Regions from separate parts of the Pseudomonas paraeruginosa genome, predicted to be linked through region 1. Evidence: predicted binding sites of a transcription regulator. Region 1 holds the regulator's gene; each other region holds the start of a gene.

Region 1 (6,220 bases):
GAGATGCAGTTGAAGACTGGCCGTTTCGGCAAGTTCTTCGGTTGCACCAACCCGACCTGCAAGAACACCCGCAAGCTGTTGAAGAACGGCGAGGCGGCACCGCCGAAGATGGACGCCATCCGCATGCCCGAGCTGAAGTGCGAGAAGGTGGATGACATCTACGTGCTGCGCGACGGTGCCTCGGGGATGTTCCTGGCCGCCAGCCAGTTCCCGAAGAATCGCGAGACCCGTGCTCCGTTGGTGAGCGAGATCATTCCGCACAAGGCCGAGCTGGATCCGAAGTACCACTACCTCTGCGATGCCCCGCAGAAAGACCCGGATGGCCGTCCCGCGGTGATCCGTTTCAGCCGCAAGACCAAGGAGCAGTACGTGCAGTCCGAGGTCGACGGCAAGCCCACCGGCTGGCGCGCGTTCTACGACGGCGGCAAGTGGAAGGTCGAAGACAAGCGCTGATGGATGGCGCGCCCCGTTGCCTGGGGCGCGCTTATACTGCGCGAGGGCCGGGTGCCTGACCTGGTCTGTGAGACGCTTTCCTTCTGTTGCCTCCGGGAGTATCGGCATGGCTCAAGAGCTCTATACCCGCACCAACCAGAAGCTGTATTTCGCCGGGTTGGCTCTGGACGCCTGGAAGCGGGCCGATGCCGAGCGGGCGATGAATGCCCAGGCGATCATCCAGGCGGAGCGCGAGTCGGCACTGTTCCACCTCTATGGCGCAGTGCTCGGTGTATGCCACGAGATCGCCGGTTACTACCGTCTGCCGCAGGCTGCCGCTCCTCGCGTGGATGCATTGCTGAATGCCGAAGTGCTGGCGGCCGCGCCCAGCCCCGAGCTGGCTGAGCTGGTGGAGTTGGCGTCGCAGCCGGAAACCTGGCTGGCGCAGTTGCTGGACGCCTACTCCGAGTTGTTCCTGCCGCCGCAGCCGAGCAAGGCGGTGAAGATCGACCCGACGACGCCGCTGATCGTCGCGGTCAACATCGATGAGGAGGCGCCGGCACTTTCCCGCGAGACCCTGGAGGAGTGGCGCCAGTCGCTGAAGCAATTGCTCCTGCGTTTCCGTGAAAGCTTGACCGAGCTGTAACGGCACCGTCATTCGCCGATCAGCGGTAGGGTCTTTTCCTCCTGTTCCAGTCGGTTGATTTGCCAGTAAAAAAAATTTACCTGATGCCGTCGCGGCGCTCTGGAACCGTATTCACGGGCCGGTGATGGGGCGCGGGAAGCGGATGTGGACTAGGGATGCCGGGGATGGGCTGTTACAATGTCACGTCTTTGTAGAGAGCGTCTGTCATGCCAACATCCTTCCTTGAAATCGTAGAAATGCCCGACGGGCGCATAGTGCTGCGTCGCGCCGATGACGAGGAGGCGCTGGTGACCCTGGAATTCTCCGGGGATGCGAAGAATTTCCTGCAGGGCCAGCATGTCGAAGTGGCCAAGGCCATGTTCAACGTCGGCGTGCAAATGGCTGGCCGCCTTGCCGAAGGCGAGATCGAACACGACGAAGGTCCGCGCGTTCTGCACTGAACTGCCCCCTTTGCCCTTCCCCTTCAACCCAGGCGAATATTCAGGCTCTGGGCCTGACCCTGTTGGGCGGCGCGGGACAGTTGCCGGCGTGCTGCTCGGCCCAAGGGTTCCAGCCAACTGACCACCGTATGGCTGCGGCCCAGGCGCAAGGCTTCGCAACTGAGTGCCAGGGCGCTGGCATTGTCCTTGGCTTGTAGCAGCAGGATACGTTCGCGATTCAGCCCGGCGCGGCGCAGCCATTCGTGAGTAAGGCTCGCTGGCGGGGCGATCAGGGTCAGCCAGCGAGCATCGCGGGACTGCTCCTGCTCCTCGCTGAGTTCGCGCAGGATCGGCGCCAGCAGGGTCAGGCAATGGCCAGGCAGGCCGCTTAGCGACAGCTCACTGAAGGCGGCGGGCTCTTCGGCATTTGACGGACTATCGATTACGTCGTCGAGCAGGGGGGCGCCGTTGCTGGCCCAGAAGGCTTCCTGGAACAGTGGCAACTGGGCGCTGGGCAGCGAGTGGGAGGTCTGCATGGTATCTCCTGTCAGCGCCGGATCACGCCGACGCTCAAGCCTTCGATGATCAGTTCCTGCTCCTTCAGATCGACTTCGATCGGAGCGAACTCGGGGTTTTCCGCCAGCAGCCAGACCTTGCTGCCTTCGCGCTTGAAGCGTTTCACCGTGACCTCCTCGCCGAGCCGCGCGACCACCACCTGGCCATTGCGCGCTTCGCGGGTGACGTGGACGGCCAGCAGGTCGCCGTCGAGGATGCCGATGTCCTTCATGCTCATGCCGCGCACGCGCAACAGGTAGTCGGCGCGAGGATTGAAGAAGGCGGGATTGATCCGGCAGGATTCCTCGATGTTCTGTTCGGCGAGAATCGGTGCGCCGGCGGCGACCCGGCCGATCACCGGCAGGCCTTCGTCGTCGTTCGCCGCGTGCGGTTCGAAGCCGGGGATGCGAATGCCGCGGGAAGCGCCCGGGGTCATCTCGATGGCGCCCTTGCGCGCCAGCGCCTTGAGGTGCTCCTCGGCGGCGTTCGGCGACTTGAAGCCGAGTTCCTGGGCGATTTCCGCGCGGGTCGGCGGAAAGCCGTGGTCTTCCAGGCAGCGCTTGATGAAGGAGAGGATCTCGGATTGGCGGGGCGTCAGCTTCTGCATGTCGTCGCTCTGTGTTTTTATCCAGTGCCTGGGATTATATACAGTGAGCCTGCGCTGGCAATGTTTTTCCGCATGGCATTTCTTCGAGCGCGCGGAACAGGGTTGGCCGGCGTCTTGCTTCCGTTTTTCCGGACTTCTCTGTACTTTTCTGACCGGTGCGTCATCTGCCGCTTGACAAGGGATGTGGCTGAAACGTATGTTTCAAACAAGTGTTTGTCAGGCGGAGAAACCATGGCCCAGTCGGAAACCGTCGAACGCATTCTCGATGCGGCGGAACAGCTGTTCGCGGAAAAAGGCTTCGCCGAAACCTCGTTGCGCCTGATCACCAGCAAGGCCGGGGTCAACCTGGCGGCGGTGAACTATCACTTCGGCTCGAAGAAGGCGCTGATCCAGGCGGTATTCTCGCGCTTCCTCGGGCCGTTCTGTGCCAGCCTGGAAAAGGAACTGGATCGCCGCCAGGCCAAGCCCGAAGCCCTGCACGCCAGCCTGGAGGACCTCCTGCACCTGCTGGTGTCCCAGGCGATGGCGGTGAAGCCGCGCAGCGGCAATGACCTGTCGATCTTCATGCGCTTGCTCGGCCTGGCCTTCAGCCAGAGCCAGGGGCACCTGCGCAAGTACCTGGAAGAGGTGTACGGCAAGGTCTTCCGCCGCTACATGCTGCTGGTCAACGAAGCGGCGCCGAAACTGCCGCCCATCGAACTGTTCTGGCGCGTGCATTTCATGCTCGGCGCGGCCGCCTTCAGCATGTCGGGTATCAAGGCCCTGCGGGCGATGGCGGAGAACGACTTCGGCGTGAATACCTCCACCGAGCAGGTGATGCACCTGATGGTGCCGTTCTTCGCGGCCGGCATGCGCGCCGAAAGCGGGATCGACGATCCGCTGCTGGCCGGCGCGCAGCTGCGCTCGCGCAGCAAGGCTCCCGCCAAGGTCTGAACCCGAACGGCGTCCCGACGGGCGCCGCTTCTTTCCTTTCCCTTCGGGTGCGCGGAACTCCGGGCTCCCGCTCGGCTCCATTGTCCTGCGCCGCTGCCGGCACTTAAGTCTTTCACCCGGGTGCAGTACAGTGTGCGCTGTCTGAAGCCCGTCATGGCGGGCTTCGCTGTTTTCCCGGCCATAGGACTCCTCATGCAAGGCTCTCTGATGCTCGACGTCGGCGGCACCTGGCTGACCGCCGAGGACCGCCAAATCCTGCGCCACCCCGAGGTGGGCGGTTTGATCATCTTCGCTCGCAACATCGAGCATCCCGCCCAGGTTCGCGAGTTGTGCGCGGCGATTCGCGCCATCCGCCCCGACCTGCTGCTGGCCGTCGACCAGGAAGGAGGGCGCGTGCAGCGCCTGCGCCAGGGCTTCGTGCGCCTTCCGGCGATGCGCGCGATCGCCGACAACCCGAACGCCGAAGAGCTGGCCGAGCATTGTGGCTGGCTGATGGCGACCGAAGTACAGGCGGTCGGCCTCGACCTGAGCTTCGCCCCGGTGCTCGACCTCGATCACCAGCGCAGCGCCGTGGTCGGCAGTCGCGCCTTCGAGGGCAACCCCGAGCGCGCCGCGCAGCTCGCCGGGGCGTTCATCCGCGGCATGCACGCCGCCGGCATGGCTGCCACCGGCAAGCATTTTCCCGGTCACGGCTGGGCGGAGGCCGATTCCCATGTGGCTATCCCGGAAGACGAGCGCAGCCTCGACGAGATCCGCCGCAGCGACCTGGTCCCGTTCGCCCGCCTGGCCGGCCGGCTCGACGCGCTGATGCCGGCCCATGTGATCTATCCGCGGGTCGATCCGCAGCCCGCCGGCTTTTCCCGGCGCTGGTTGCAGGAGATCCTGCGCGGCGAGCTGAAGTTCGACGGGGTGATCTTCAGTGATGACCTGTCGATGGCCGGTGCGCATGTGGTCGGCGACGCCGCCAGTCGCATCGAGGCCGCCCTGGCCGCGGGCTGCGACATGGGCCTGGTGTGCAACGATCGCGGTTCCGCCGAGCTGGCCCTGGGTGCCCTGCAGCGCCTGAAGGTCACGCCGTCACCGCGCCTGCGGCGCATGCGCGGCAAGGGCCATGCGAATACCGATTACCGCCAGCAGCCGCGCTGGCTGACCGCACTGACCGCGCTGCGCGCGGCGCAACTGATTGACTGAGGGGGGTGTCGATGAGTGTCTACGCGATTATCGGAGGGACCGGCCTGACCCAGCTGGAAGGGCTGACCCTGAGCGAGTCCCTGCCGATCGAGACGCCCTACGGCGCGCCATCCGCACCGCTACAGCGCGGCCGCTACGCCGGGCGCGAGGTGCTGTTCCTGGCCCGGCACGGCCATCCGCATCGCTTCCCGCCGCACCAGGTGAACTACCGGGCCAACCTCTGGGCCCTGAAGCAGGCCGGTGCCGAGGCGGTGATTGCAGTGAACGCGGTCGGTGGGATCCATGCCGCCATGGGCACCGGTCACCTGTGCGTGCCGCACCAGTTGATCGACTATACCTCCGGGCGCGAGCACACCTACTTCGCCGGCGACATCGAGCAGGTCACCCATATCGACTTCAGCCATCCCTATGACGAGCCGTTGCGCCAGCGCCTGATCGAGGCGCTGCGTGCGTTGGGGCTGGAGCACAGCAGTCATGGGGTCTACGCCTGCACCCAGGGGCCGCGCCTGGAGACGGTGGCGGAAATCGCCCGGCTCGAGCGCGACGGCAACGACATCGTCGGCATGACCGGCATGCCCGAGGCGGCATTGGCGCGCGAGCTGGACCTGCCCTACGCCTGCCTGGCGCTGGTGGTCAATCCCGCGGCGGGCAAGTCGGTAGGTATCATCACCATGGCCGAAATCGAACAGGCATTGCACGATGGTATCGGCAAGGTGCGCGAGGTGCTGGCGCGGGTGCTGGCCGGCTAGGCCGGCGTCGGGACGGAAAAAAGGCCGCTGTTGCGGCCTTTTTCGTTATTGCGCAGGAGGCGCGGCGTCGAAACCGCCTTCGGCGGGCGACGCTTCCGCCGGTGCCTGCTGTTCTTCCATTTCCATGGGATTGGGCGCGGCGGGGCGGGCGCCGACCGGCACCACCTTGATCAGGATGCCCAGGCTCGGGTGGTCGAGGTAGGTCAGTTCGCCATTCTTCAGGCGCGTGCCCTGCCTGATGTGCTGGCTGCCGGCGAGGAAGCCGTCGTCGCCGAAGCGGTTGACCCAGAAGTCCGCCTCCATGTCGACGAAACGGACCTGGCTGAGGGTCAGGGTGCCTTCCACGGGGAAATGATGATCCTGCTCCTGGCCCTCGCTGAGGGCGATCTTCACCGGCGTCTCGCCGATGTCCTGGCGCCAGGCCTTGTGCAGCAGCACGGTGTAGCCGTTGTCCTGGCTGAGCTTGGCCAGTTGGCTGTCCAGTGCGGTCGCCCGCAGGGCGTCGCTGGCCAGCGGCTGCGCGCCGGTGGCCCAGTCGTCCGGCGCCGGCTGGCTGGAGGGGACGGCATCGCCGGCCTGGCGGAACACCACCAGTTCCACCTGGTAGGGTCCGCCGGCGAACGCCGCCGGGGCGGCCAGGGAAAGCAGCAGGGCAAGGCAACGGAACAAGCGCATGGGCTAATCCTTA
Region 2 (6,220 bases), 650 kb from region 1:
CCTTCAGGGTCTGGCGGCGGATGTAGTCGGCCGGGGCCTGCTCGGCCTGTACCCGCGGCAGCTCGATGAAGTAGCCGTGGATGCGGTTGTAGCCGACCTTCAGGTTGGGCAGCCCGGTGCGGGCTTTCTCGCGGGCCTCCAGGTCCATCAGGAACTGTCCGGCGTTCTCGCTCAGTGCCTGCAGCTCGTCCAGTTCGGCGTCATAGCCGGTCTTGATCACGCCGCCATCGCGGATCACCGCCGGCGGGTTGTCGATGATCGCCTTGGCCAGCAGTTCGGCGAGTTCGGGATAGGTGCCGATGGTGGTGGCCAGCGCCTGCAGGTGCGGCGCCTCCAGTTCGGTCATGGCGTTCTGCAGGTCCGGCAACGCCGCCAGCGCGTCGCGCAGGCGCGCCAGGTCGCGAGGGCGGGCATTGCGCAGGCCGATGCGGGCGAGGATACGTTCGAGGTCGCCGATTTCCTTGAGCTGCGGTTGCAGGTTCTCGAAGCGGTAGCGTTCGAGCAGGCAGGCGATGGACTCCTGGCGGGCCTCCAGCACCGCGCGGTCACGCAGCGGACGGTTCAGCCAGCGGCTCATCAGGCGGCTGGCCATGGCGGTCTGGCAACGGTCGACCACCGATTGCAGGGTGTTCTCGCGACCACCGCTGAGGTTGATATCCAGCTCCAGGTTGCGGCGGCTGGCGCCGTCGAGGATCACCGTGTCATCGAGACGATCATGACGCAGGCTGCGCAGGTGCGGCAGGGCGGTACGCTGGGTTTCCTTGGCATAGGCGAGCAGACAGCCGGCGGCGCCGATGGCCAGGGTCAGGTTCTGGCAGCCGAAGCCTTTCAGGTCCTGTGTGCCGAATTGCTGGCAGAGGCTCTTGTGTGCCGAGTCGCGATCGAAGTCCCACGGCGCGCGGCGGCGCACGCCGCGACGCTTCTCCGCCGGCAGGCCCTGTGGCCAGTCGTCGGGAATCAGCAGCTCGGCCGGGTTGAGGCGTTCCAGTTCGGCCAGCAGGGTTTCCCAGCCTTTTATCTCCTGGACGCTGAAGCGGCCGCTGGTGATGTCCAGCACGGCGAGGCCGAACAGGCGCTCGTCGCCGAGGATCGCCGCCAGCAGGTTGTCGCGGCGTTCGTCGAGCAGTGCCTCGTCGCTCACCGTGCCGGGGGTGATGATCCGCACCACCTGGCGCTCCACCGGTCCCTTGCTGGTGGCCGGGTCGCCGATCTGCTCGCAGATCGCCACCGACTCGCCGAGCTTGACCAGCTTGGCCAGGTAGCCCTCCGCCGAATGGAAGGGAATGCCTGCCATCGGGATCGCCTTGCCGCCAGACTGGCCGCGCGCGGTCAGGGTGATGTCGAGCAGCTTGGCGGCCTTCTTCGCGTCCTCGTAGAACAGCTCGTAGAAGTCGCCCATGCGATAGAACATCAATTGGTCGGGGTGCTGATGCTTCAGTTTGAAGTACTGTTGCATCATCGGCGTGTGCTGAGAGAGGTCGGTCATACGGGCCTTCGGAAGCGGGCTTTGGACGGTGCAAAAGAGGGCAATGTTAACCCGATTCGTCGGCCTGTGTCGGGTCTGTTCGGAACCGGCGCGGACCATCAGGTCCGCGCCTGTGCGGGCCGCTTTCAGCGCGCCGCGGTATAGCTGGCACCGAGCTTCTGCCGGCCGTCGGGCAGGTTGATCTGCGCCGGGTCGAGCCGCCAGACGCGCGCCGCGGCGATGTCGCCGAGGAGCAGGCTGTAGGTCGGGTCGAACGAGGTACTGGAGAAGACCAGATAGTCCTCGTTCACCGGAGCTGCATCGGAATTGTCGCCCTGGCAATGGTTGAGCGGCAGTATCGCCGGGGTGCCGGGCGGGCTGTTGGGAACGACCATGGCCAACTGGTCGTTGCCGGCCGGCTGGGTGCGCGAGAGGAAGTAGGCGGTGTAGTCGCGTACCACCGGATAATAGTCGCGGCCCCCCGCAGCCGGGGTGGCGAGGGCGCTGACCTGGCCGTTCTCCAGGTTCCTGCGCACCACCCGCAGGCTGTCGCCGGCTCCTGTCGCGTAGACCACGTACTTGCCTGAGGGGGTGAGGAACGGCATCGATTCCTCGGTGGTCCAGCCGTCGCTGGTCACGGCTTTCCAGGCGCTCACGCCGACGCTGCCATCGCCATTGAAGACCAGGGTGGCGAGGCGGATGTCGCCTTCGTGCTTGAGCACGACCTGGCGACCGTCGAAGGAGAACTTCGGATCCTCGTTGCGGCCGCCGATGGCCGCGGTGAGGTTGCTCGGCGCCTGGGTGCCGCCGATGGTCCAGGCGAACACGTGCCAGGCGCCATTCTGGCGGCCCATGAAGGTCAGGTGACGGCCGTCCGGGGAGAAGTGCGCATTCATCGGGTCCTCGATGTTCCAGCCGGGCTGGTTGAGCTGGCGGGTGCTCTTGCTCTTGAAATCGTGCAGGTAGAGGTTCGAGGAGCCGTCCCCGTACTCCATATAGCTGTGATAGACCAGGCGTCCGCCGAGCGCGGGCAGGCTGCTGGCCGGTTGCAGGGCCAGGTTGGCGGTACAGGCCGCGTGGGCTGGAAGGTTGGCGACGGGAGAAAGGAGCAGGGCGAGGGAGAGCAGGGAAGTCTTGAACGAAGCTGTGTTCATGGGTGCCGTTCCTTGGGCGATGTAGGAGCCTGCATGTTCGCGCATCCGACGCCGCCTTGCGCTCGCGCTTGTCCGAAAGCTGCTTCTGAATGGAAAAGCCGATGGTGTAGGGTAGTCCCTTTCCGTTTCTTTTCTGGAGAGCAGCGATGACCGTCACGGACTCCGACCTGACCGCACTGGCCACCCGACTGGGCGAAAGCCTGCGCCATCTCGGCGAGCAGGTCAGCACCGCGGAATCCTGCACCGGTGGCGGGATCGCCGAGGCGATCACCCGCATGCCGGGGAGTTCGGCCTGGTTCGAGGCCGGCTACGTGACCTACTCGAACCGGCAGAAGACCCTCCAGCTGGACGTGGCGGAATCGCTGTTCGCGGCGGTCGGCGCGGTCAGCCGGGAAGTTGTCGAGGCGATGGCGCGAGGCGCCCAGCGGCACAGCGGATCGCGCTTCGCGGTGGCGGTCAGCGGGATCGCCGGGCCCGATGGCGGTTCGCCGGAAAAGCCCGTGGGCACCGTCTGGCTGGCATGGGCCGACGGCGAGCGGCTGGTCAGCGAGCGCTGCCAGTTCAACGGCGACCGCGACGCCGTGCGCCGGCAGACGGTGGCGACCGCGCTGACCGGGCTGCTGCGCATGAGCAACGGCGAAAACCCAGGCTAGCCGCGCCTGCGGGCAACCGTTCGGAACATTCTTCCCCGCGGGGGTAGGCGAGCGACTTGCCCTGTGGAATAATACTGTCTACTTATACAGTTGTTCGTGGCCGTCCGGCCGCCCTGACTTCGCGAGGACTTCAATGGACGAGAACAAGAAGCGCGCCCTGGCCGCGGCCCTGGGACAGATCGAACGCCAATTCGGCAAGGGCGCGGTCATGCGCATGGGCGACCATGAGCGCCAGGCGATCCCCGCCATCTCCACCGGTTCCCTGGGCCTGGACATCGCCCTCGGCATCGGCGGCCTGCCCAAGGGCCGGATCGTCGAGATCTACGGTCCGGAATCCTCGGGCAAGACCACCCTGACCCTCTCGGTGATCGCCGAGGCCCAGAAACAGGGCGCCACCTGTGCCTTCGTCGACGCCGAGCACGCGCTCGATCCCGACTATGCCGGCAAGCTGGGCGTCAACGTCGACGACCTGCTGGTCTCCCAGCCGGACACCGGCGAGCAGGCCCTGGAAATCACCGACATGCTGGTGCGCTCCAACGCGGTCGACGTGATCATCGTCGACTCCGTGGCCGCGCTGGTACCCAAGGCCGAGATCGAAGGCGAGATGGGCGACGCCCACGTCGGCCTGCAGGCACGCCTGATGTCCCAGGCGCTGCGCAAGATCACCGGCAACATCAAGAACGCCAACTGCCTGGTCATCTTCATCAACCAGATCCGCATGAAGATCGGCGTGATGTTCGGCAACCCGGAAACCACCACCGGCGGTAACGCGCTGAAGTTCTACGCCTCGGTCCGCCTGGACATCCGTCGTACCGGCGCGGTGAAGGAAGGCGACGAGGTGGTGGGTAGCGAAACCCGCGTCAAGGTGGTGAAGAACAAGGTTTCGCCGCCGTTCCGCCAGGCCGAGTTCCAGATCCTCTACGGCAAGGGCATCTACCGCACCGGCGAGATCATCGACCTGGGCGTGCAACTGGGCCTGGTCGAGAAGTCCGGCGCCTGGTACAGCTACCAGGGCAGCAAGATCGGCCAGGGCAAGGCGAACGCCGCCAAGTACCTGGAAGACAATCCGGAAATCGGTTCGGTGCTGGAGAAGACCATCCGCGACCAACTGCTGGCCAAGAGCGGTCCGGTGAAGGCCGACGCCGAAGAAGTGGCTGACGCCGAAGCCGATTGAGGCCAATGGCGACCGTGCTCGATACGCCCGTCGCCGTACGGCGGGCGGCCATGGATCTGCTGGCGCGCCGTGAGCACGGGCGCGCCGAGCTTTCCCGCAAGTTGCGCCAGCGTGGCGCATCCCCCGAGTTGATCGATCCCGCCCTCGACCGTCTGGCCGAGGAAGGTCTGCTCGACGAATCCCGCTATCTCGAAAGCTTCATCGCCAGTCGCGCCCGCGGCGGCCATGGGCCGTTGCGCATCCGCGAAGAACTGGCGCAACGCGGCCTGCCGCGCGCCGATATCGAAAGGGCGCTGAATGCTTGCGACATCGACTGGAGCGCGCAGTTGCGCGAGGTCTGGCGACGCAAGTTCGCCCGCCTGCCGCTGGACGCCAGGGAAAAGGCCCAGCAGGGCCGCTTCCTGGCGTACCGGGGTTACTCCATGGAGTCGATCAGCCGCCTGTTGAGCGGCCGCAGCGACGATTGAGCGCGTGCCGGAGCGGCAGCTTCAGTCCCAGTTTTCCGGCAGGTTGATGTAGTCCAGCAACTCCCGCAGACGCCCCTGGTCGCGCCCGTTGAAGACGAAGGCGAGGCGGGTCAGGTTGCGGAACTCCGGTTCGTCCTGCTCCTGCTCGCTGTAGGCCTGCTGCTGGAAGCCACCGCTCAGGCAGAGGCTGGCGAACTCCTCGTGCAGGTGCGCCAGCGCGGCATCGTTCAGCGCATGGTTGAGGCGGATCACGAAGGTGCCTTTCAGCCAGCGGCTGGAGTGGAAGTTGCGGTAGAACCGGGCGATTTCCTTCACCGCGTCTTCCGCCGAATGCACCAGGCGCATCAGGCGCATGTCGGCCGGCAGGATGTAGTGGTTCTCCAGCAGCTGTTCCTGCATGAACTCCAGGGCATGTTCCCAGTAGCGGCCGCCCGGCTGGTCGAGCAGCACGATCGGCACCAGCGGACTCTTGCCGGTCTGCACCAGGGTCAGCACTTCCAGGGCCTCGTCGAGGGTGCCGAAGCCGCCTGGGCAGAGCACCAGGGCGTCGGCTTCCTTGACGAAGAACAGCTTGCGCAGGAAGAAGAAGTGGAACGACAGCAGGTTGCCGCTGCCGTCCACCGTATGGTTGGCATGCTGCTCGAAGGGCAGGGTGATGTTGAAGCCCAGGCTGTTCTCCAGCCCGGCGCCTTCGTGGGCGGCGGCCATGATGCCGCCGCCGGCGCCGGTGATCACCATCAGGTCGTAGCGCGCCAGTTCTTCGCCCAGCTTGCGCGCCAGGGCATATACCGGATGCTCGACCGGGGTACGCGCGGAACCGAACACGGTGACTTTGCGCCGCCGCTTGAACTGCTCGAGGACGCTGAAGGCGTGTTCCATCTCGCGCAGGGTCTGCAGCATGATCTTCGCGTCCCAGCGGTTGCGGTCGGCCTGGGCCATGCGCGTCACGGTGAAGAGCATCTCGCGGTACAGCGCGAGGTTGGGGCTTTCGCCGGGAGCGGCGAGGGCGGCCAGTTCGTCGACCTTCTGTGCCAGGTCGGTGCCGCTGGTCTGGAAGTGCCGGGAAAGGTAGTCATCGGCTTCGTAGGGCATACGCATACTCCTTGTCCAACCACCTTCGGGAGGTGGTTTCCGCATACTGCCACGGACCGCGTGACAGTGGCGGAAAGGCGGTTCAGATCTCGATGCGCTCGCCTGACCTGGGAATTTCGGCATCCCAGTCGAGCCGCTGGCGGATCGCCCCCTGCAATGCCTCCATCTTTTCCCGTTCGCCATGGATCAGGTACAGCGCGGGACGGTGGGCGAAG
Region 3 (6,220 bases), 3.0 Mb from region 1:
GGTTGAAAATAGCGAACTTCGAAAAGCCGGCCTTAAAGTGACCCTGCCGCGGGTCAAGATCCTGCAGATGCTCGACTCCGCCGAGCAACGCCACATGAGCGCCGAAGACGTGTACAAGGCGCTGATGGATGCGGGCGAGGACGTGGGCCTGGCGACCGTCTATCGGGTGCTGACCCAGTTCGAGGCCGCCGGCCTGGTGGTGCGTCACAACTTTGATGGCGGCCATGCCGTGTTCGAGCTTGCCGACAGCGGCCACCACGACCACATGGTCTGCGTCGATACCGGCGAAGTGATCGAGTTCATGGATGCCGAGATCGAGAAGCGGCAGAAGGAGATCGTGCGCGAGCGCGGCTTCGAACTGGTCGATCACAATCTGGTGCTCTACGTACGCAAGAAAAAGTAAGCGTGCACGGATACGAAAACGGCGACCCGAAGGTCGCCGTTTTCATTTCTGCCCGGGGAGATATCTCAGCTCTGCGCCGCCAGGTTTACCAGCTTCTTCGCGTGGGCCAGGGATTCCTTGGTCAGGTCGACGCCGCCGAGCATGCGCGCAATCTCCTCGATCCGCTGCGCCTTGTTCAGATTGGCCACGGCTGTACGGGTTTCGCTGCTGCCGCGCTCCTTGTGCACGAACAGGTGCTGGTGGCCCTGGGCGGCGACCTGCGGCAGGTGGGTAACGGTCAGGACCTGGCCGCGCTCGCCGAGGCGCCGGAGCAACTGGCCGACCACTTCGGCGGTGGGGCCGCCGATGCCGACGTCGACTTCGTCGAAGACCAGGGTCGGGATGCGCGAGGTCTGCGCGGTGATCACCTGGATCGCCAGGCTGATCCGCGACAGCTCGCCGCCCGAGGCGACCTTGGCCAGCCCTTTCAGCGGCTGCCCGGGGTTGGCGCTGACCAGGAACTCCACGCTTTCCAGGCCGTTGGCCTGCGGTTCGTGGGTGTCGGCGGGACGCAGGACGATGGCGAAGCGCCCCCCGGGCATGCCCAGGCGTTGCATCTCCTGCTCGACGCAGGCGGCCAGTGGCTCGGCCGCGGCCTGGCGCAGGCGGCTCAGCTCATCGGCCTTTTCCTGGTAGTGGCGGGCGTAGGCGGCCAGCTCGTCGCCCAGTCGCTCGACTGCCTCGTCGTCGGCGTTCAGCGCCTCCAGTTCGTCGAACAGGCGCTGCTGCAGGTCGGCCAGTTCGCTCGGCTGGACCCGATGCTTGCGCGCCAGTGAATAGATGGCATCGAGGCGTTCCTCGACCTGCTGCTGGCGGTTGGGATCGGCGTCGAAGTGATCGACGAAGCGGTTCAGTTCGCCGATCGCCTCCTCGACCTGGATCTGCGCGCTGGACAGCAGGTTGACCGCTTCACCGAGCGCGCCCGGCTGGCTGCTGAACGAGGTAAGGCGGTTGAGGCTGGCATTGAGCGCGGAAAGCACGTTGCCGGCGTCGCTCTCGCTGCACATCTCCACCACCTGGCGGCAGGCGGCGAGCAGGCTCTCGGCATTGCTCAGGGTCTTCTGTTCCTGCTCCAGGCTTTCCAGTTCGTTCTCGCCAAGGGACAGGTTCTCCAGTTCTTCCAGCTGGTAGCTGAGCAGCTGATGACGGGCGCGCTGCTCGTCGCCGCTGCGCGACAGGCGCTCGAGTTCCTGGCTGGTCTGCTTCCAGCGCTGCGCGGCCAGTTGCACCTGGCGGGCGAGTTCCTGGCAGCCGGCGTACTCGTCGAGCAGGCGGCGGTGGGTCTCGCTCTTCAGCAGCGACTGGTGCTCATGCTGGCTGTGGATATCGATCAGCAGCTCGCCGAGGCTCTTCAGGTCGCCGAGCGGGCAGGGCGTGCCATTGATGTAGGCGCGCGAACGGCCCTCGGCGGTGATCACCCGGCGCAGGATGCACGGACCGTCCTGCTCGAGGTCGCGTTCGGCGAGCCAGTCGCGGGCCTCGGCGATGGCGCTGACGTCGAAGCTGGCGAGGATGTCGGCCTTGTCTGCGCCGGGGCGGACCGCGCCGCTGTCGGCGCGGTCGCCGAGGGTGAGGCCGAGGGCGTCGAGCATGATCGACTTGCCCGCGCCGGTCTCGCCGGTGATCACGGTCATGCCGGTGGCGAGCTCGAGGTCCAGGTGCTCGACGATGGCGTAGTTGTGAACGGACAGGTGAACCAGCATGGCGGGCGGCTCCGTGGGTTTTGTCTGGTTATTTATACAGTATTTTTTCCGCCTGGCAATTGCCGCTCGCCCCCTTGAAGGTGGCGAACCCGACCCCATATAGGGGGCAACGTTTAGCGAACCCACGCGTTCGCCTTGTATTTGCCAGCTTATTTTGTGAAGGAGAGTGGCATGGCTGACGAACAGCAGCAGACCCTGGACCCGCAAGCCCCCGAGCAGACCGATGCGCCGGAAGCAGCCAAGGATCTGACCGCCCGCGTGCAGGAACTGGAAGAGCAACTGGCCGCGGCCCAGGACCAGTCCCTGCGCCTGGTCGCCGACCTGCAGAACGTGCGCCGCCGCGCCGAGCAGGACGTGGAGAAGGCGCACAAGTTCGCCCTGGAGAAGTTCGCCGGCGACCTGCTGGCGGTGGTCGACACCCTCGAGCGCGGCCTGCAGATGTCCAATCCCGACGACGAAGCGATCAGGCCGATGCGCGAAGGGATGGAGCTGACCCTGAAGATGTTCGACGACACCCTGCGCCGCTACCAGGTGGAGGCGATCAACCCCGAGGGCGAGCCCTTCAATCCCGAGCAGCACCAGGCGATGGTGATGGAGGAGAGCGCGACCGCCGAGCCCGGCAGCGTGCTGAAGGTGTTCCAGAAAGGCTACCTGATCAGCGGTCGCCTGCTGCGCCCGGCGATGGTCGTGGTGAGCAAGGCGCCGAGCGAAACCCCACCGTCGATCGACGAACAGGCTTGAAATTTGCTCCGCTGACCCCATCTGGGTAGTCAACCGAGCGGGAGATCCGGCAGACGGATCGCACGGAATCAAAGTTTCTGGAGAGTGAATATGGGCAAAATCATTGGCATCGACCTGGGTACCACCAACTCCTGCGTGGCTATCCTGGAGAACGGTAACGTCAAGGTCATCGAGAACGCCGAGGGCGCGCGTACCACCCCCTCGATCATCGCCTACACCAACGATGGCGAGACCCTGGTGGGCCAGCCGGCCAAGCGCCAGGCGGTCACCAACCCGCAGAATACCCTGTACGCGGTGAAGCGCCTGATCGGCCGCCGCTTCGAAGAGAACGTGGTGCAGAAAGACATCCAGATGGTGCCGTACAGCATCGTCAAGGCCGACAACGGTGACGCCTGGGTGGAAGTGAAGGGCCAGAAGATGGCGCCTCCGCAGATCTCCGCCGAAGTGCTGAAAAAAATGAAGAAGACCGCCGAAGACTATCTCGGCGAGCCGGTCACCGAAGCGGTGATCACCGTTCCGGCCTACTTCAACGACAGCCAGCGCCAGGCCACCAAGGACGCCGGTCGGATCGCCGGTCTGGACGTCAAGCGGATCATCAACGAGCCGACCGCCGCGGCGCTGGCCTATGGCCTGGACAAGGCCAAGGGCGACCACACCGTGATCGTCTATGACCTGGGCGGCGGTACCTTCGACGTGTCGGTGATCGAGATCGCCGAAGTCGACGGCGAGCACCAGTTCGAAGTGCTGGCCACCAACGGCGACACCTTCCTCGGCGGCGAAGACTTCGACATCCGCCTGATCGACTACCTCGTCGACGAGTTCAAGAAGGAAAGCGGCATCAACCTGAAGGGCGATCCGCTGGCCATGCAGCGCCTGAAGGAAGCCGCCGAGAAAGCCAAGATCGAGCTGTCCTCGACCCAGCAGACCGACGTCAACCTGCCGTACGTGACGGCCGACGCCAGCGGTCCGAAGCACCTGAACGTCAAGGTTTCCCGCGCCAAGCTGGAGTCCCTGGTCGAAGACCTGGTGCAGCGCACCATCGAGCCGTGCCGCACCGCGCTGAAGGACGCCGGCCTGGATGTTTCCGATATCCATGAAGTGATTCTGGTCGGTGGCCAGACCCGCATGCCGCTGGTGCAGAAGACCGTTGCCGAGTTCTTCGGCAAGGAAGCGCGCAAGGACGTCAACCCGGACGAAGCCGTGGCTGTCGGTGCCGCCATCCAGGGCGCGGTCCTGGCCGGCGACGTGAAGGACGTGCTGCTGCTCGACGTGACCCCGCTGACCCTGGGCATCGAGACCCTGGGCGGGGTGATGACCGGCCTGATCGAGAAGAACACCACCATCCCGACCAAGAAGTCGCAGGTGTTCTCCACCGCCGACGACAACCAGGGCGCGGTGACCATCCACGTGCTGCAGGGCGAGCGCAAGCAGGCCGCGCAGAACAAGTCGCTGGGCAAGTTCGACCTGGCCGACATTCCGCCGGCTCCGCGCGGCGTGCCGCAGATCGAAGTGACCTTCGACATCGATGCCAACGGCATCCTGCACGTCTCGGCGAAGGACAAGGCCACCGGCAAGCAGCAGTCGATCGTGATCAAGGCGTCTTCCGGCCTGTCCGAGGACGAGATCCAGCAGATGGTCCGCGACGCCGAGGCGAACGCCGAGGAAGACCGCAAATTCGAGGAACTGGCGGCCGCGCGCAACCAGGGCGACGCGCTGGTCCATGCGACCCGCAAGATGATCACCGAGGCGGGCGACAAGGCCACCGCCGAGGACAAGGCGACCATCGAGAAGGCGCTGGGCGAGCTGGAAGTGGCGGTGAAGGGCGACGACAAGGCCGAGATCGAGGCCAAGATGAACGCCCTGTCCCAGGCTTCCGCCCCGCTGGCGCAGAAGATGTACGCCGAGCAGGCCCAGCAGGGCGAAGGCGCTGCCCAGGGCGAGCAGGCGAAATCCGCTGACGACGTGGTGGACGCCGAGTTCGAAGAGGTCAAGGACAACAAGTAAGCCCCGGCTTGCTTCTGCCCCGCGTGCCGGTCCCGGCCGGTACGCATGATCCGCCACGCGGGAGCCTGCTCCCGCGTTGGCGTGTCTGGAGGGTCCTTATTTGAGACGGAAAGGTTATGGCGAAACGAGACTTTTACGAGGTTCTGGGGGTTGAGCGCGGCGCCAGCGAGGCGGACCTGAAGAAGGCCTACCGCCGCCTGGCGATGAAATACCACCCGGACCGCAATCCTGGCGACAAGGAAGCCGAGGACAAGTTCAAGGAGGCCAACGAGGCCTACGAGGTCCTGTCGGATGCCAGCAAGCGGGCGGCCTACGACCAGTACGGCCATGCCGGCGTCGATCCGAACATGGGCGGCGGCGCCGGCGCCGGCTTCGGCGGGGCGAGCTTCTCCGACATCTTCGGCGATGTGTTCAGTGACTTCTTCGGCGGCGGCGGCGGTCGTGGCGGTGCGCGCGGTGGCGCGCAGCGCGGCGCGGACCTGCGCTACACCCTGGACCTCGACCTGGAAGAGGCGGTACGCGGCACTACCGTCACCATCCGCGTGCCGACCCTGGTCGGTTGCAAGACCTGCAACGGCAGCGGCGCCAAGCCCGGCACCACACCGGTCACCTGTACCACTTGCGGCGGTATCGGCCAGGTGCGCATGCAGCAGGGCTTCTTCTCGGTCCAGCAGACCTGCCCGCGTTGCCACGGCACCGGCAAGATGATTTCCGATCCCTGTGGCTCCTGCCATGGCCAGGGGCGCGTGGAAGAACAGAAGACCCTGTCGGTGAAAGTGCCGGCCGGCGTCGACACCGGCGACCGCATCCGCCTCACCGGCGAAGGCGAGGCCGGCAGCATGGGTGGTCCGGCGGGCGACCTGTACGTGGTGGTCAATGTGCGCGAGCATCCGATCTTCCAGCGCGACGGCAAGCACCTCTACTGCGAGGTGCCGATCAGCTTCGCCGACGCGGCGCTGGGCGGCGAGCTGGAAGTGCCGACCCTGGATGGCCGGGTCAAGCTGAAGATCCCGGAAAGCACCCAGACCGGCAAGCTGTTCCGCCTGCGCGGCAAGGGCGTGGCTCCGGTGCGCGGCGGTGGCGCCGGCGACCTGATGTGCAAGGTGGTGGTGGAAACCCCGGTGAACCTGGACAAGCGCCAGCGCGAGCTGCTCGAGGAGTTCCGCAAGTCGTTGCAGAGCGACACCTCGCATTCGCCCAAGGCCAGTGGCTGGTTCGAAGGCATGAAGCGTTTCTTCGACGACCTATAAACAAAGCCATGGGCGCGGCCTGACAGCCGCGTCCGGGTTCCGCGTGGAGTGGTTTATGCGACGTATAGCCGTAGTGGGCG

What was found. The regulator LexA, encoded in region 1, represses DNA repair genes until DNA is damaged. The targets are predictions, from matches to a motif close to CTGTNTNNNNANACAG.
Region 2: recA (recombinase RecA) is a predicted target of LexA. The motif match lies at 3,347-3,362, and genes of this name have one in related genera.
Region 3: recN (DNA repair protein RecN) is a predicted target of LexA. The motif match lies at 2,170-2,185, and genes of this name have one in related genera.

What each region holds. Positions count from the first base shown of each region.
Region 1 covers NZ_CP020560.1:2,112,984-2,119,203, forward strand. The annotation lists gene topA (type I DNA topoisomerase) at 1-453, shown strand, start outside; gene B7D75_RS10120 (DUF6586 family protein) at 560-1,078, shown strand; gene B7D75_RS10125 (hypothetical protein) at 1,285-1,518, shown strand; gene sulA (SOS-induced cell division inhibitor SulA) at 1,542-2,033, opposite strand; gene lexA (transcriptional repressor LexA) at 2,045-2,659, opposite strand; gene psrA (transcriptional regulator PsrA) at 2,891-3,592, shown strand; gene nagZ (beta-N-acetylhexosaminidase) at 3,785-4,783, shown strand; gene B7D75_RS10150 (S-methyl-5'-thioinosine phosphorylase) at 4,795-5,532, shown strand; gene B7D75_RS10155 (CsiV family protein) at 5,578-6,207, opposite strand; gene mfd (transcription-repair coupling factor) at 6,218-6,220, opposite strand, start outside.
Region 2 covers NZ_CP020560.1:1,461,565-1,467,784, forward strand. The annotation lists gene mutS (DNA mismatch repair protein MutS) at 1-1,486, opposite strand, end outside; gene B7D75_RS07060 (TolB family protein) at 1,612-2,619, opposite strand; gene B7D75_RS07065 (CinA family protein) at 2,766-3,272, shown strand; gene recA (recombinase RecA) at 3,406-4,446, shown strand; gene recX (recombination regulator RecX) at 4,452-4,913, shown strand; gene B7D75_RS07080 (LOG family protein) at 4,935-6,005, opposite strand; gene B7D75_RS07085 (MBL fold metallo-hydrolase RNA specificity domain-containing protein) at 6,088-6,220, opposite strand, start outside.
Region 3 covers NZ_CP020560.1:5,209,258-5,215,477, reverse strand. The annotation lists gene fur (ferric iron uptake transcriptional regulator) at 1-403, shown strand, start outside; gene recN (DNA repair protein RecN) at 469-2,145, opposite strand; gene grpE (nucleotide exchange factor GrpE) at 2,317-2,886, shown strand; gene dnaK (molecular chaperone DnaK) at 2,977-4,890, shown strand; gene dnaJ (molecular chaperone DnaJ) at 5,007-6,140, shown strand; gene dapB (4-hydroxy-tetrahydrodipicolinate reductase) at 6,196-6,220, shown strand, end outside.